2 linked regions of the Chryseolinea soli genome follow. The protein of the gene in region 2 interacts with the protein of the main gene of each other region in a pairwise test. Links are inferred from orthologs where the notes say so. Each region holds a gene or a part of one and is shown on either strand. Other genes may lie near its edges.

The links.
Region 1: the proteins of D4L85_RS20105 (region 2) and D4L85_RS09850 interact in binary tests that used the Escherichia coli proteins (3 or more experiments, as listed by UniProt). The link is inferred for Chryseolinea soli from one-to-one orthologs.

Annotation. Positions count from the first base shown.
Region 1 is NZ_CP032382.1:2,266,442-2,273,281, forward strand. What follows is about bases 1,593-4,529. They hold D4L85_RS09850 (methionine aminotransferase), read right to left. Parts: upstream 3,675-4,529; coding sequence 2,511-3,674; downstream 1,593-2,510. Other genes in these bases: D4L85_RS09845 (amidohydrolase), read right to left, coding at 1,593-2,337; def (peptide deformylase), read right to left, coding at 3,679-4,233; ruvX (Holliday junction resolvase RuvX), read right to left, coding at 4,333-4,529. Outside these bases: purH (bifunctional phosphoribosylaminoimidazolecarboxamide formyltransferase/IMP cyclohydrolase), read right to left, coding at 1-1,391; more of D4L85_RS09845, read right to left, coding at 1,507-1,592; more of ruvX, read right to left, coding at 4,530-4,746; D4L85_RS09865 (dihydrofolate reductase family protein), read right to left, coding at 5,024-5,530; D4L85_RS09870 (hemerythrin domain-containing protein), read right to left, coding at 5,690-6,445; D4L85_RS09875 (S41 family peptidase), read left to right, coding at 6,652-6,840. UniProt on the Escherichia coli protein: Shows aminotransferase activity with methionine and histidine as substrates, and to a lesser extent also with phenylalanine.
Region 2 is NZ_CP032382.1:4,722,685-4,729,502, reverse strand. The notes cover bases 1,086-4,000. They hold D4L85_RS20105 (cytochrome c oxidase subunit I), read right to left. Parts: upstream 3,529-4,000; coding sequence 1,642-3,528; downstream 1,086-1,641. Other genes in these bases: D4L85_RS20100 (cytochrome c oxidase subunit II), read right to left, coding at 3,549-4,000; D4L85_RS20110 (COX15/CtaA family protein), read right to left, coding at 1,086-1,528. Outside these bases: cyoE (heme o synthase), read right to left, coding at 1-517; more of D4L85_RS20110, read right to left, coding at 521-1,085; more of D4L85_RS20100, read right to left, coding at 4,001-4,625; D4L85_RS20095 (quinol:cytochrome C oxidoreductase), read right to left, coding at 4,641-6,032; D4L85_RS20090 (c-type cytochrome), read right to left, coding at 6,077-6,745; D4L85_RS20085 (DUF3341 domain-containing protein), read right to left, coding at 6,762-6,818. UniProt on the Escherichia coli protein: Cytochrome bo(3) ubiquinol oxidase is the terminal enzyme in the aerobic respiratory chain of E.coli that predominates when cells are grown at high aeration.

The sequences.
Region 1 (6,840 bases), 2.5 Mb from region 2 along the record:
ACACAATCCGGGAAAGGGAAGAAAGCATCCGAAGCCATCACCGCACCGTTGAGCGCGAAGCCAAACGCGGCCGCCTTCTCGATCGCTTGCTTCAAAGCGTCCACGCGCGAGGTCTGCCCCACGCCACTGGCGACAAGTTGTCCGTCAACTGCCAGGATGATCGTGTTGGACTTGGTGTGTTTGCAGATCTTGCTGGCAAACAACAGGGCGTCTACCTCCTGGGCGCTCGGTACACGCTTCGTCACAACCTTCAGATCTTCCTTGGCGTCGGTCTTTAGGTCGAGGTCTTGCTCGATCACGCCGTTGAGGATGCTCTTATATTGAATGGTTTCCTTCAGCGACTGTTTTTGCAGCAGGAGCATCCGGTTCTTTTTCGATTTCAACAAGGCCAAGGCGTCCTCGTCGTATGCCGGGGCGATGAGGATCTCGAAGAAAAGTTTGTTGATCTCCTCGGCGGAGGCCAGGTCGATCTTCTTGTTCGTGGCCAGCACACCACCAAAAGCAGAAAGGGTGTCGGCCTGGAAGGCTTTCAGATAGGCTTCCTTTACCGTGGGGGCTACCGCCACACCACAAGCATTGGTGTGTTTGATGATGACAAACGCGGTCTCGCCATCGAATTCCTTCACCAGGTTCACGGCGGCGTCTACGTCGACAAGATTGTTATAGGAGAGCTCTTTGCCATTCAATTGCTCGAACAAACCGTCGAGATCACCATAGAAGGTCCCCCGCTGGTGGGGGTTCTCGCCGTAGCGGAGGGTGCGCCCGTCGGGGATGCTCTTCTTGAAACCGGGGAATTGGAATTCCTGGTTGAAGTAGTTGAAGATGGCCGTGTCATAGTGCGATGTGACGTCGAAGGCCATGGCGGCAAACTTTTTCCGCTCCGCCAGCGAGGTCGTGCCGTTGCCTGACTGCAGCAGATTCAGCAAGGCGCCGTAGTGCTTGCGCGACGAGACGATGAGCACATCCTGGAAATTTTTGGCCGCGCCGCGGATCAGCGAAATGCCGCCGATATCGATCTTCTCAATAATATCTTCTTCACTACCCCCTTTGGCCACCGTTTCTTCAAAGGGATATAAGTCCACGATGACAAGGTCCAAGGGCGCAATGTTGAATTCCTGGGCCTGTTTCAGATCACCCGAATCTTCACGCCGGTAAAGGATTCCTCCAAAAACGGCGGGGTGTAGGGTCTTCACGCGACCCCCAAAAATGGAGGGATAGCCCGTGAGTTTCTCCACCGGCACCACCGGGTAGCCGAGCTTCTCAATAAATTCCTGCGTGCCCCCGGTCGACACAAACTCCACGCCTTGCTTGGCCAGCGTGTGAACGATGGGTTCCAGATTGTCTTTATAGAAAACAGAAATGAGGGCGCGGGTGATCTTGCGGCTGGACATGGAAGTTTATGAGATTAAAGCGTTTACAAATCGAGGTGCAAAAGTAGGCGTTGCGCAACGAAATAGAAAACAGCCCCGAGAAATTTCCGGTCCTTCCCCTCAAGCCCGCGGGAGATTATCCGGGGAGATAATCCGACTCTTCGTATTCCTCAAACTCGATCGTGAAATCATCGGCGTCCATGAACGCCGGGAAGCGGTCGCGGAACGCCTGGAGTGCGTTGGCGCTGAGTTCGGTTGTGCGGATGGCTTCCATGCCTTCGTTGGTATAGATCGTGTCGCCTTTGGGACCGATCACCGACGAGTGGCCGTTATATTCAATGCCCTGGCCGTCCTGGCCGATGCGGTTCACGCCCACGATGTAGCTTAGGTTTTCAATGGCGCGGGCTTTTAAGAGCGTATCCCAAGCATCGATGCGGGTAATGGGCCAGTTGGCCACGTAGATGGCCGCATCATAGGAAAGCCTTTTCGAAGTGAGGTCCCACTTGTTGCGGCTCCACACCGGGAAGCGCAGGTCGTAGCAAACCAGGGGGCAGATCCTCCAACCGCGCCAGGTGCCGATGAGGAGGCTCTCGCCGGGCGCATAGGTTTTATGTTCGTTGGCCATCCGGAAAAGGTGGCGCTTGTCGTAAGTCTTAAAATTTCCGCCCGGCTCCATCCACAGCAAACGGTTGTAATAGCGGTCGTGGACCGTCACAATATAGCTGCCCAGGATGAGCGCGCCGGTTTGATCGGCCATCTGCTTCATCCATTTGAAGGTGCGCATGTTCATGTGTTCGGCATATTTCTGTGCCGACATCGTGAATCCGGTCGTGAACATTTCCGGGAGCACGATCACGTCCGTCGAGCCACTGATCTGCCAGATCTTCTCCTCGAACGACGACAAATTGGCGTCGACGTCTTCCCAGTGAATATCCGACTGAATTAAGGTGATTTTTAAGTCGTGCATGGCAGGTGTAAAATTATCCGGACCGCAAAGAAAACAAATGCCGCGGGAAATGCGAAGCGCTTTTTGGCCGTCGCATAGAAAGCGTTTAAAATCGGCGGACAGCCACGTTTTCGGGCCTTTTTATTTTTTTATGCTCCGAGCTGTTGGAAGATCGGTTCCGTTTCCGGGACGGCCTAAAGTTTCCGGAGAATTTCGCAGGCCTTAGCCAGCGTCTCTTCCTTTTTAGCAAAACAAAAACGCAGCAGCCGGTTGTCGGTCTTATCCTGGTAGAAAACGGAGACCGGGATGGCCGCCACCTTAAATTTCTGCGTCAGCTCCTCGGCCATGGCCACGTCGGGCTGTGAGGAGATGCCGCGGTAGGAGACCAATTGAAAATATGATCCTTTGCAGGGTCGCGGCTCAAAGGACGAACCCTTGATTTGTTCCAGGAAGAAATCGCGCTTTTGCTGATAGAAGTCACCCAGTCGTTCGTAGTGATCCGGTGTTTGCAGGTACTCCGCCAACGCCAGTTGCACCGGGGTGTTCACCGAAAAGGCAATAAACTGATGAGCCTTGCGCACCTCCTTCATGAGCGCCGCCGGTCCCACTGCATAGCCCACTTTCCAGCCGGTAGCGTGGAAGGTCTTGCCAAACGAAAACACGGCGAGACTTTGTGCGGCCAGCCCGGGATAGCGCAACACACTTTGGTGTGGCGTGCCGTCATAGATGAGTCGTTCATAAACCTCATCGCTCAACACGAGCAGATGGTGTTGCAAGGCGATGCGCTCCAGCTCGCGCAGGTCGGCCTCGGACAACACCGCGCCGGTGGGATTGTGCGGTGTGTTGATCATGATCATGCGGGTGCGCGACGTGATCTTTTGCCGTACCTCGGCCCAATCGATGGAGAAGTCGGGCTGGCGCATGTGGAGGTGCACCGGGATGCCTCCGTTCAAGCGGACGGCCGGGTTGTAGGAATCATACGACGGATCGAACAACAAAACTTCGTCGCCCGTGGTGATGAAAGCGGCAATGATGGAGAAGATGGCTTCCGTGGCGCCGGGCGTAACGGTGATCTCGGTTTCGGGATCAACGGTACGTCCATACGTGCGGCCGATCACCCCGGCAATGGCGTTGCGCAACGCCACGGCCCCGGGCATGGGGGCATATTGATTGTGGTCTTCCACCATGTAGCGATGCACCAGCTCGATGATCGTGCGGTCGATGCTGAAATCGGGGAAGCCTTGCGACAGGTTGATGGCACCGTAGTCCAGCGCCATCTTCGACATGACAGTGAAGATGGAGGTGCCAACGTCGGGTAAGCGCGAGGGAATATTCATGGGCAGCGGAGAGGTTGCCACGGCATTATTTTTTCAAGGGCGCGGCGATCCGGTACTCTGTGTCCACTTTGCCTTTGGAGATATCGGCCAGCTTTCCCTTCAGCAGTCGCTTCTTTAATGGTGTCAGGTAATCGACGAACATTTTTCCTTCGATGTGGTCGTATTCGTGCTGGATGATGCGGGCCTTCATGCCGTCGTAGTGCTCTTCATGGAGCACCCAGTCGGCGTCGTAGTATTTGATGATGAGGTTTTCCTTGCGGGATACTTTTTCGCGGATGTTTGGAATGCTGAGACAGCCTTCTTCATATTCCCACGGTTCGCCGGCTTCTTCCACCATCACCGGGTTGATGAAAACCTTTTTGAAGTCGGCCATGGCCGGCTCGTCGTCTATGATGGTGCCATCGACCACAAACAGCCGGATACTTTTTCCGATCTGTGGCGCGGCCAGCCCGATGCCACTGGCATTGTGCATGGTTTCAAACATGTCTTCAATCAACTGGTGCACGTCCGTGCCGTGTTCCAGGTTGCTCGCCCGCTGACGCAGCACTGGATCGCCGTACATGATAATAGGATAGATCATGGCGCAAAGGTAATAACACACAATTAATTCTTTCTCGCCCACGAAGATACTTTTGGAGCAAAATCTTTTCCGGGACCGGGCCTGAAACGGAGGAGGAGACTAGCGTTTTGCTTCCAGGAAGGATTGCAGGATGATGGTGGCACTGATCTTGTCGACGTTGCCCTTTTGCTGGCGGTCCTTTTTCTTCATCCCCCCGTCGATCATGGCGCGCATGGCCATGCTGCTTGTAAAACGCTCGTCGGCCAGGTGGACGGCCTTGTCGGGGAAAGTTTTTTTCAACGTCTCCACAAATTTCCGTACCAGCGGCGCAATGGCCGAGTCTTCGTTCAAAAGGGTCTTGGGCATGCCGACGACAAACTCGTCGACGGTTTCTTTTTTTGCGTAGTCAACTAAAAAAGTCAACAGGCCTGCCGATGCAACGGTCTCCAGCGGCGTGGCAATAATGCGCAAGGGATCCGTCACAGCAATGCCGGTGCGCTTAGTGCCATAGTCGATTGCGAGAACCCTGCCCATTGAGAAGTGTGTTGAGGTGGCAAGCTACAACAAAACTTGTGAAGTGCTTCTGGCCGATCAGCAAAAGCACGTCGTTCCGCAGGCACGCCCCTCCTCTGGCTTCGCACGATTTCAAGGAACCCCGTGGACAGCACAATTGGATCAGGCAGCATTTGATGGGACCAGCGGCCTATCGGTGTTTGCCAGGTCTTGTTCTACATGAAGCCGCACTCGAAACTCTGGATGTCTTGAATCTAAGCGTAGTTCTTTAAAAAAAATCGTGCCCGCGACATGAGAGTCACTTCTTATAATACAGCTGCACCAGCCCCGAAGGATATGTAATACTATCCATCAACTTAAAAGCCTTCCGCTCATTTAACTTCCGGAACAAAGGCAACCCATCGCCTAACAGCACCGGGTGCACCGACAGCATCAGTTCGTCCACCAAATCATTCTCCAGCAAAGGATGGATGATTTCCGCGCCACCAAACAACCAAATGCTCTTCCCTTCTTTTTCTTTCAGTGCTTCAACAAACTCAGCAATGTCGTCACGGGTGAACACCACGTTTGCATACGGTGTTGATTTTTCGGTGCGTGTGAAAACGTAGTTCGTATATTCCGGATAGGGTGCGCCATACTGCAGAAGAAGCCGGTACGATTTGCCGCCCATGACCACGGCGTCGATGCTGTTGAGGAAGTTGGTCATGCCGTAGTCGGCGTCGGCAAAGCACCAGTCGTATTCGCCGTTGGGGCCGGCAATAAAGCCGTCGAGGCTGACGGCCAGGTTCAGAATGATCTTTCGCATAGTAGGTTAAGGAACGGAACTACAACGTTGGAGATGCGTGCGCCAATATGTTTTTCGACGAAAGTTTTACCGCAGTTGTTTTACGGATGAGCCACAGAATATTTTGCCGCAATTCGCGGGAGACGTTTTTTGTCGGGACGTGAAACTGTTGACGTGTCGTTAATTCAGCTTGGCTTTTTCGAAGAAGGTGGTCTTCACTTTGCTTTCCAGGGCCATGGCCTTGGGGAAGAGGATTTCGTTTTCGATGCGGGCGTGGGTGATGAGGCTTTTTTCGAAGCCTTTCAATTCGTTGTATAAAACTTTTACGTGCAACGGCGCCTGGGGCGTGAGGGTATAATCTTTTGTGATGTTGCGGATGCCTTCCATTTCGTCGTCGTGGGCTTCGTGTTCCATGGCGAATTTTTGGACGGAATTTTTCTCCATCAGGTAATACAATTTCGTGGGCAGGTAGCGGCCTTTTGCTGCGCGTTCCAGCGCCTGGATGTAGCTGAAAAGCGTGTCCTCCTCTTCATAGATGTGCGCGATAAAATCTTCGACGAACAGCGGGAAAACAATTTTCAGGTCGCGTTCCACCGTCCGGAAATCTTCGTGGTTTGCTTTAAAGCTCTCCACGAGTCGCGCGATGTAGGGAAGTTTATGCTTGATGAATAAAAAATGCGAATGCTTCAGGTATTCGATGATGAGGTCGGTGGGGTAGGAAACCAGCGGCAGGTCGGCTTCCTGGAGATGCGAAGGCGCCTCCATTTCGCGGATCACCTGGTCCACTTTCAGGCCGCGTTGTTGGCACACCTGGTCCAGGGTGAGCTCGGAATATTCATAGAACCGGATACCAAAATAAAACAGCACATAGGCATGGACATAGTTGCGGTCCACCAGTTCCGAAATGCGCGTATCTTTTAGGGCTACCTTGCTCATGATTCTTGTAAAGATAAACGAAAATTCGTGTTTCTGGCGACTTTTTGACCCCGAAGAAACAGATTTAAAACGGCCCATTTTTGGATTAGGATGGAGCCCTCCCTGGCCTGGGAGCCCATCCAGGCACAATTTGTGCACAGACTATACGAGTTTGACTGCCAACATTTAATTTAGCGGTTCGTTATTACTTTTTATTTACTTACGAGATGACGGAGAATAGCAATTCAAAATATCAGATCAGGCTCCCCCTGGTGCTGTGCCTGGGCCTCGCGGCGGGCGTTTTTGTGGGAGCGCGCCTGAATACACCGAAGGGATCCAGTGACGTGGGCAGCGAAGTCCAGAAATTTCGCGAAGTGCTCACCCAGATACAAAATGATTATGTGGACACCGTGAAC
Region 2 (6,818 bases):
AGATGATTCCCGTGGCGGCCGTCCAGCCTAACAGTGGCGGCAGGGCTCCGGGAATGGCGCCCACAAAAACGGCTACGGGGCCTACCCTTTTCAAGGGTGTGTAGACAAAACCGTAGAGGATCATCGACAACACCGACAAACCGGTGGTCAGCGGGTTGGTGAATTTCCAGAGGATATTTACGCTCGCCACGGTACAGATAGCCGCCACCAGGATGGCTTCGTTTACCGATACGCGGTGCGTTGGCAACGGGCGGTTCATGGTCCGGCCCATCAACACGTCCAGGTCTTTCTCAATAATTTGGTTGATGATGCCCGAGGCACCCGACAGCAGGAATCCGCCGAGGAACAGCATGCAGAAGGTGAGCCAGTTGATCTCACGTGAGGCCAGCACGAATCCAAACGCGCAGGAGAATGCCACGAGGAACGAGAGCCGGAATTTCAACAATTCCCAGTACGCTTTCGCTTTCGCGAGCACGAAGTTGATTCCGGTTAGCTGATCGATTTGTCCGACTATCATAGGCTATGCCAATGCAGGCTCTTCTTTTCTATTCATTTTCAGCAAGAACAAAAACTGTGTTCCGAAAGTGACTGTCGCAAACAGCAGGTGCACCGGCTGGAGGAACGGCGGCACAGCGAAATAGGCCATGCTCAAACCCGTTAAAATGGTCCCCAAAATTAGCAGGATTAGGGCAAGGGTAAAAGTTTTTGCCCCCTCAGTTTTACGCAATCTCAGGATTAATCCCACATGCATGATCAGCACAATCCACGAGAAGGAACGGTGAATAATGAACTCTCCTCCCAGGTTGGCGATCCATGCCTCGCGCACCACTACTTGCGACACGCGATCGATCGCTTCCCGCACCTGTGTGCCCAATAGGATCTGCACCAGCAACACGGCCATCGAGGCCACCAGCCACCAGAAGCCTATGGACGAATTGATCTCGGGGCGGTAGCTGCTCTGGTCTACGAGGTATACCAACAAAGCTACGATGAGCAGGGCCAGGAACATGTGTACTGTAATGGTCCACGGCGTGAGGTTGCTGGACACAACGAACGATCCCAGCCACCCTTGGAAACCGACCAGCACAAACGTTAGAAACGCCACCACGGTGAACCTGCGTTCGCTTTTCCAATAGCCCAGCGAAACCACGAAAACCGCGAAGATGAGAAAGCCGATGATAACCCCCACGATACGGTTCACATATTCGATCCAGGTCTTTACGGGATTGAAATCATTTTCGTGCAGCACCCCGGGATCGTTGAGGATACCCGCTGCCGTGGCGTCCATGCCTACGGCCGATAAATACTTCGCAAAGCGCTTATTCTTTTTGTCGCGGTGGGCGGCGTAGATTTCTTTGTAGTCCGGGGGCAATTGGGAAACCGAGGTGGGGGGCACCCAGTTGCCAAAGCATTTCGGCCAGTCAGGACAACCCATGCCAGAGCCGGTGCTGCGCACAATGCCTCCTACGAGGATGAGCACGTACACGGCAATAAGCGTTGAGAGGGTGAGCCTGCGAAATGATCTCATAATAATTTCCCCTGTGCCATAAAATGCGAGCGGATATGCTCTAAAAAATCAAGGTTCAAAGTGGGGAGAAGTCCGTCACTTTGAACCTTGAACCGAAGATCGTGTGTCGTCAATTAGTGCTTGCTTCCTTCCACCACAATAGATCCGTCGCCGTTCAAAGTCTCCAGTTTGATGAGATCATTTTCGTGCGGCAAGTTGGATTCCGGTGTTTCGGAGTACGGGATATTTTGAGGGATGTAGTCTTCCTTCGCACCCGGCTTGCTATAGTCGTAGGGCCAGCGGTATACGGACGGGATCTCTCCCACCCAGTTGCCGTGACCGGGATTGCGCGGTGTGGTCCATTCCAGCGTCGTGGAATCCCAAGGGTTGGCGGGGGCCAGTCTGCCGCGGAATATGCTATAGAAGAAGTTGAACAAGAAGATGAACTGGGCGCCCAGCGTAATGATCGCGGCCACGCTCACCAGCATGTTCAGGTCGGCAAAGCCGCTGAACGTTTCAAAGTTTGTCCAGGAATAGTAACGACGGGGGAAACCGGCGATACCGATGTAGTGCATGGGGAAGAACACCATGTACACACCCACGAAGGTCAGCCAGAAGTGGATGTAGCCCAGCGTAGGGTTCACCATTCTGCCAAAGAATTTCGGGAACCAGTGGTACACACCCGCCATCATCCCGAAGAACGACGCGCTACCCATTACCAAGTGGAAGTGGGCTACGACGAAGTACGTATCGTGCAATTGAATGTCGATGGCCGAGTTGCCAAGGAAAATACCGGTGATACCGCCCGTGAGGAAGAACGACACCAAACCGATAGAGAACAGCATGCCTGGCGTGAAGTGGATATTACCTTTCCACAGCGTGGTCACATAGTTGAAGATCTTCACCGCAGAAGGCACGGCAATGATCAGCGTGAGCAACATGAAGATGGAACCGAGGAAAGGGTTCATACCCGTTACAAACATGTGGTGAGCCCACACGATGAACGACAGGATGGCGATGAAGAGCATGGAACCGATCATGGCTTTGTAGCCGAAGATAGGCTTGCGCGAGTTGGTGGCGATGATCTCTGAAGAAAGACCGAGCGCCGGCAACAATACGATGTATACTTCGGGGTGACCCAGGAACCAGAACAAGTGCTGGAACAGGATGGGGCTACCGCCCTCGTGTGCCAACGCTTCGCCGCCGATATAAATATCCGACAGGTAGAAGCTCGTGCCAAAGCTGCGGTCGAAAACCAGCAACAAGGCAGCGGCAAACAATACAGGGAATGAAAGGATACCGATGATGGCCGTAAAGAAGAACGCCCAAATCGTGAGTGGCATGCGCGTGAAGGACATACCTTTTGTGCGCATGTTGATAACCGTCGTAATGTAGTTGATACTTCCCAGGAGCGAGCTCACAATGAAGAACACCATCGCTACCAGCCACATGGTCATCCCCAGACCCGAGCCTTTAATGGCTTGGGGCAATGCGCTCAACGGAGGATAGATGGTCCAACCGCCGGCGGCAGGTCCCGTTTCCAGGAAGAGCGAAATGAACATGATCACGCTCGACAGGAAGAAGAACCAGTAGGAAAGCATGTTCATGAAACCGGAGGCCATATCGCGGGCACCGATCTGCAGGGGAATGAGGAAGTTCGAGAATGTACCGCTCAGACCGGCTGTGAGCACGAAGAACACCATGATGGTTCCGTGCATCGTCACCAGCGCCAGGTAGAATTCAGGGTCCAGTTTTCCTTCGGGAGTAATCCAGCCGCCCAAAACAGGCTTGAGCCAATCCAGGTTTGTTTCGGGGAAACCGAGTTGCAGACGGAAGATCACGGAGAGTGTACCGCCCAGCAAGGCCCAGAAAATACCCGTGATCAGGAATTGCTTGGCAATTACTTTATGGTCTTGGCTAAAAATATATGTGGTCCAGAAATTACCTTCATGGTGCTCATGATCCTCATGATCATCGTGATGGTGAACATCTTGGTGGAGGTGAATATCGGTCGTTGCCATGTCTTGATAAATCTTTTAACCTATTGTTTTACTTCCGCTACTGTTGCGCCGGGATCTTTCTGCATGCCTGCCTGGATCATCGCCGCTTCCTTCAATGCTGCCGGTACCTTTTCGAGGTAGCCAGGGTTTTGTTTCAACCACGTTTCTTGCTTTGCCTTCCAGGCCTCATACGCCTCTTGACTCTCTACGACAACAGGCATTTTCATCGAGAAATGACCGCGTCCGCAAATTTCGGTGCACGCCAGTTCGTAATTAAAGTTCGGGTTGCCAAGCTCGTCACGCATTTCCTGTGTGGTCTTGGTGGCTTTGAATTTGAATTGGGTAGGCATGCCGGGCACGGCGTCCATTTTCACCCGGAAGTGGGGCAGGAACACGCTGTGCAGTACATCCTTGGCACGGATCTTCAACAGGATCTCCTGATCTACGGGGAAGTGGAGTTCCAGCGATTTGAAATCGTCGAAGGAATGCTTGTCGGAGAGGTCGAGACCAAATTCGTTACCGAAGTTGTCGATCAGTTTATAGCTTACTTTTCCAAGTTCTTTGTCTTTCACGCCGGGATAGCGGGCGGTCCATGCAAATTGCTGCGCCACGAGCTCGATCACTTCCGCATCTTTCGAAGCGGGGCTTGTGATGTCGTTCCAGGCGCGCAGACCGGTGAAGATCAGCACGGCCAACACGATCGCCGGAATGATGGTCCACGCCAACTCCAGGTAGTGGTTGTCGGGGAAATATTTGGCTTTGCGGCCTTCTTTGTATTGATATTGGTAGATGAACACGAACATCACGATGCTGATGATCACAAAAGCGATCACCGTCACCCACATGGTGATCCAGAACAAGTTGTCGGTGTGTTTTCCGTGTACGGAAGCGACGGGCAAAGTGTATTCGTGAAAATGGCTGAAGGAATACCAGAAGAACAAGCCGAGGCTTCCCACCATGAAAACGATAAAAAGGGCTGCATTTACTTTGTTCGCCGTACTTGACTTTTCGTCAACCACACCTCCTTTTGCAATGCTTACCAGGTTGCCTACCCGGAAGATCATATAGAGGATCCCCAGAATGAGAACAACGCCAAGAATAATAATCAAACTCATCATATCAGTTTCTATACATTAAATGTGGTGATGAAGACTCTCTTGTAACATCGGATCGTTTTTGCCCCAGAGCGGCAATTTCGTCAGACTATTCAGCACGACCAGCAGGAACACTGCGGCGAAGACCATGAACATACCGATCTCCACAAAGCCAATTCCTCCAGAGTGTTTCATAACGCCGGGCGTTACCATGTTGAAGAAGTCGAACCAGTGACCCACGATGACGATGGGGCAAACCAGCTTCAGTGTAGACAAGTGGCGCTTCGCATCGCGCGTCATGAACAACAGGAACGGCAACACGAAATTAACAATAATATTGAAGTAGAAGATCCAGCTGTACGGGCTGTTGCGCATCCGCTCCACGAAGTACACAGTTTCTTCGGGGATGTGTGCGTAGTAGATCAGCAGGAATTGCGAAAACCAGATGTAGGTCCAGAAGATGGAGAAGGCGAACACAAACTTGCCCAGGTCGTGGAGATGGTTTGCGTTAACGATCTTGAGATAGCCGGCGCTTTTCAAGTGTGCAGCGATGAGGGTGATCACGGCCAAACCGGTTACCCACCAGCTGGCGAATACGTACCAGCCAAACATCGTGCTGAACCAGTGGGTGTCAATGCTCATGACCCAATCCCAGGCTGCGATAGAGGAGCTGGCACCGAAGAATACAAGGAACCAAGCGGAAAGACCGCGGCTCTTATACCACCAGGAAGTTCCGCCTTCCAGGTCTTCGGAGATCATGTTCTGGCGGATCTTAGAGAAGAACCAGTACCACAAGCCGAAGAACAACACCATGCGGAAGATGAAAAAGACCGGGAAACTGCCGCCTTTCAAAGGCCAGAAAAAGAATGGACCTTTTTTGTTAATGATGGCGTCAAATTCAGCACCGCCTGTTTGATACAGATAGGCATGTGTCCAATGGAAAATGTCGTGCTTGGTAACGAACCAGAGGGCCAGCATGAGCAAGCCGGCAACCGGAATCCAAGTGCCCATGGCGAGCGCGATGCGCTGCACCCCTACCGACCATCCCGCTTGTGCTGCATATTGGACGGCTACGAAAAACAAACCGATGATGCCCAGACCGGCGAAATACACGTTGTTCATCCACAGGGTGGTGTACAGGCGCTTGATCCAATACTTGGTTTCGTGGTGCTCGGCACCGGCCTCGTGATGACCTTCGGAAGCTGCGGCATGTTCTTCAGCGCTGGCCACCAGGTGTGTGGCTTCTACTTTGGCACTGTGACCACCATGACCACCGCCATGCTCTGCTCCCTCAGCCTCTGCAGGGTCTTTCGACAAAAAGAGGCCAAGCACTAAAAGGAGTGCTCCAATGCCTAAGATGGCATAAAGCTTCGTCTTGAGCGATGGCTTGAATACATAATGTTCTTCCGTAACTTCTACTTGATGAGCCATTGTTTTATCGTTATCCGTTTTTCAGTTCTACGTTGGTACCTCAATTATTTTTGAAGGGTCTTCACATACTTGGCGATCTTCCAGCGGTCTTCGGGGCTGATCTGCGAGCCGTGCGACCACATGAGGCCTTTGCCCATGGTGATCACGTGGAAGATGTGACCTTCGCTCACGCCTTTCAATGCGTCGCTGGTCAGGTTGGCTACACCGGCGTAGATGGAGCGTTCTTTCTGTTCACCATTCACTTCGACCTTCACGCCACCGGCAGCTACTTTGCCGTCGCCTTTGCCTTTGGGGCCGTGGCAGTGGTCGCAATAGGTTTCGTACAATACTTTTCCGTCGGCAATGATGGCGGCCGTGGAGTCGAGCGGGCTCTTCACGTTGGCGGCAGCAAAGGCCAGGCTGTCTTTACCGAGACGGTAAGGCAACCATCCATGCTTGTTGCGGGCCACGGTGTGGGGAGCCGCCTCGCGCATGTTCATGCGGTACGGGTTGAATTTGTTGGAGTTGTAAAATTCGGCGTGGCCATCGGGATAGTCGATCGATGTTAACCAGCGTCCGGCGTCCTCGTCGGTGATCTGAGAATAGGGCTCATACGCCACGGAGTGATACATGTTGGGGGCATATTCTGTTCCCTGGTTTTCACCACCGGCGCCACAGGAAGTCAACACGACGGCTGCAGAAAATGCTACGAACAAGGTTGATACAATGCGCATAAAGTATATTCTCGGATTATTCAAAATTCTTTTCATTCACTTCACTGGCACCAGCGGCTTTCAGGATGCTGGT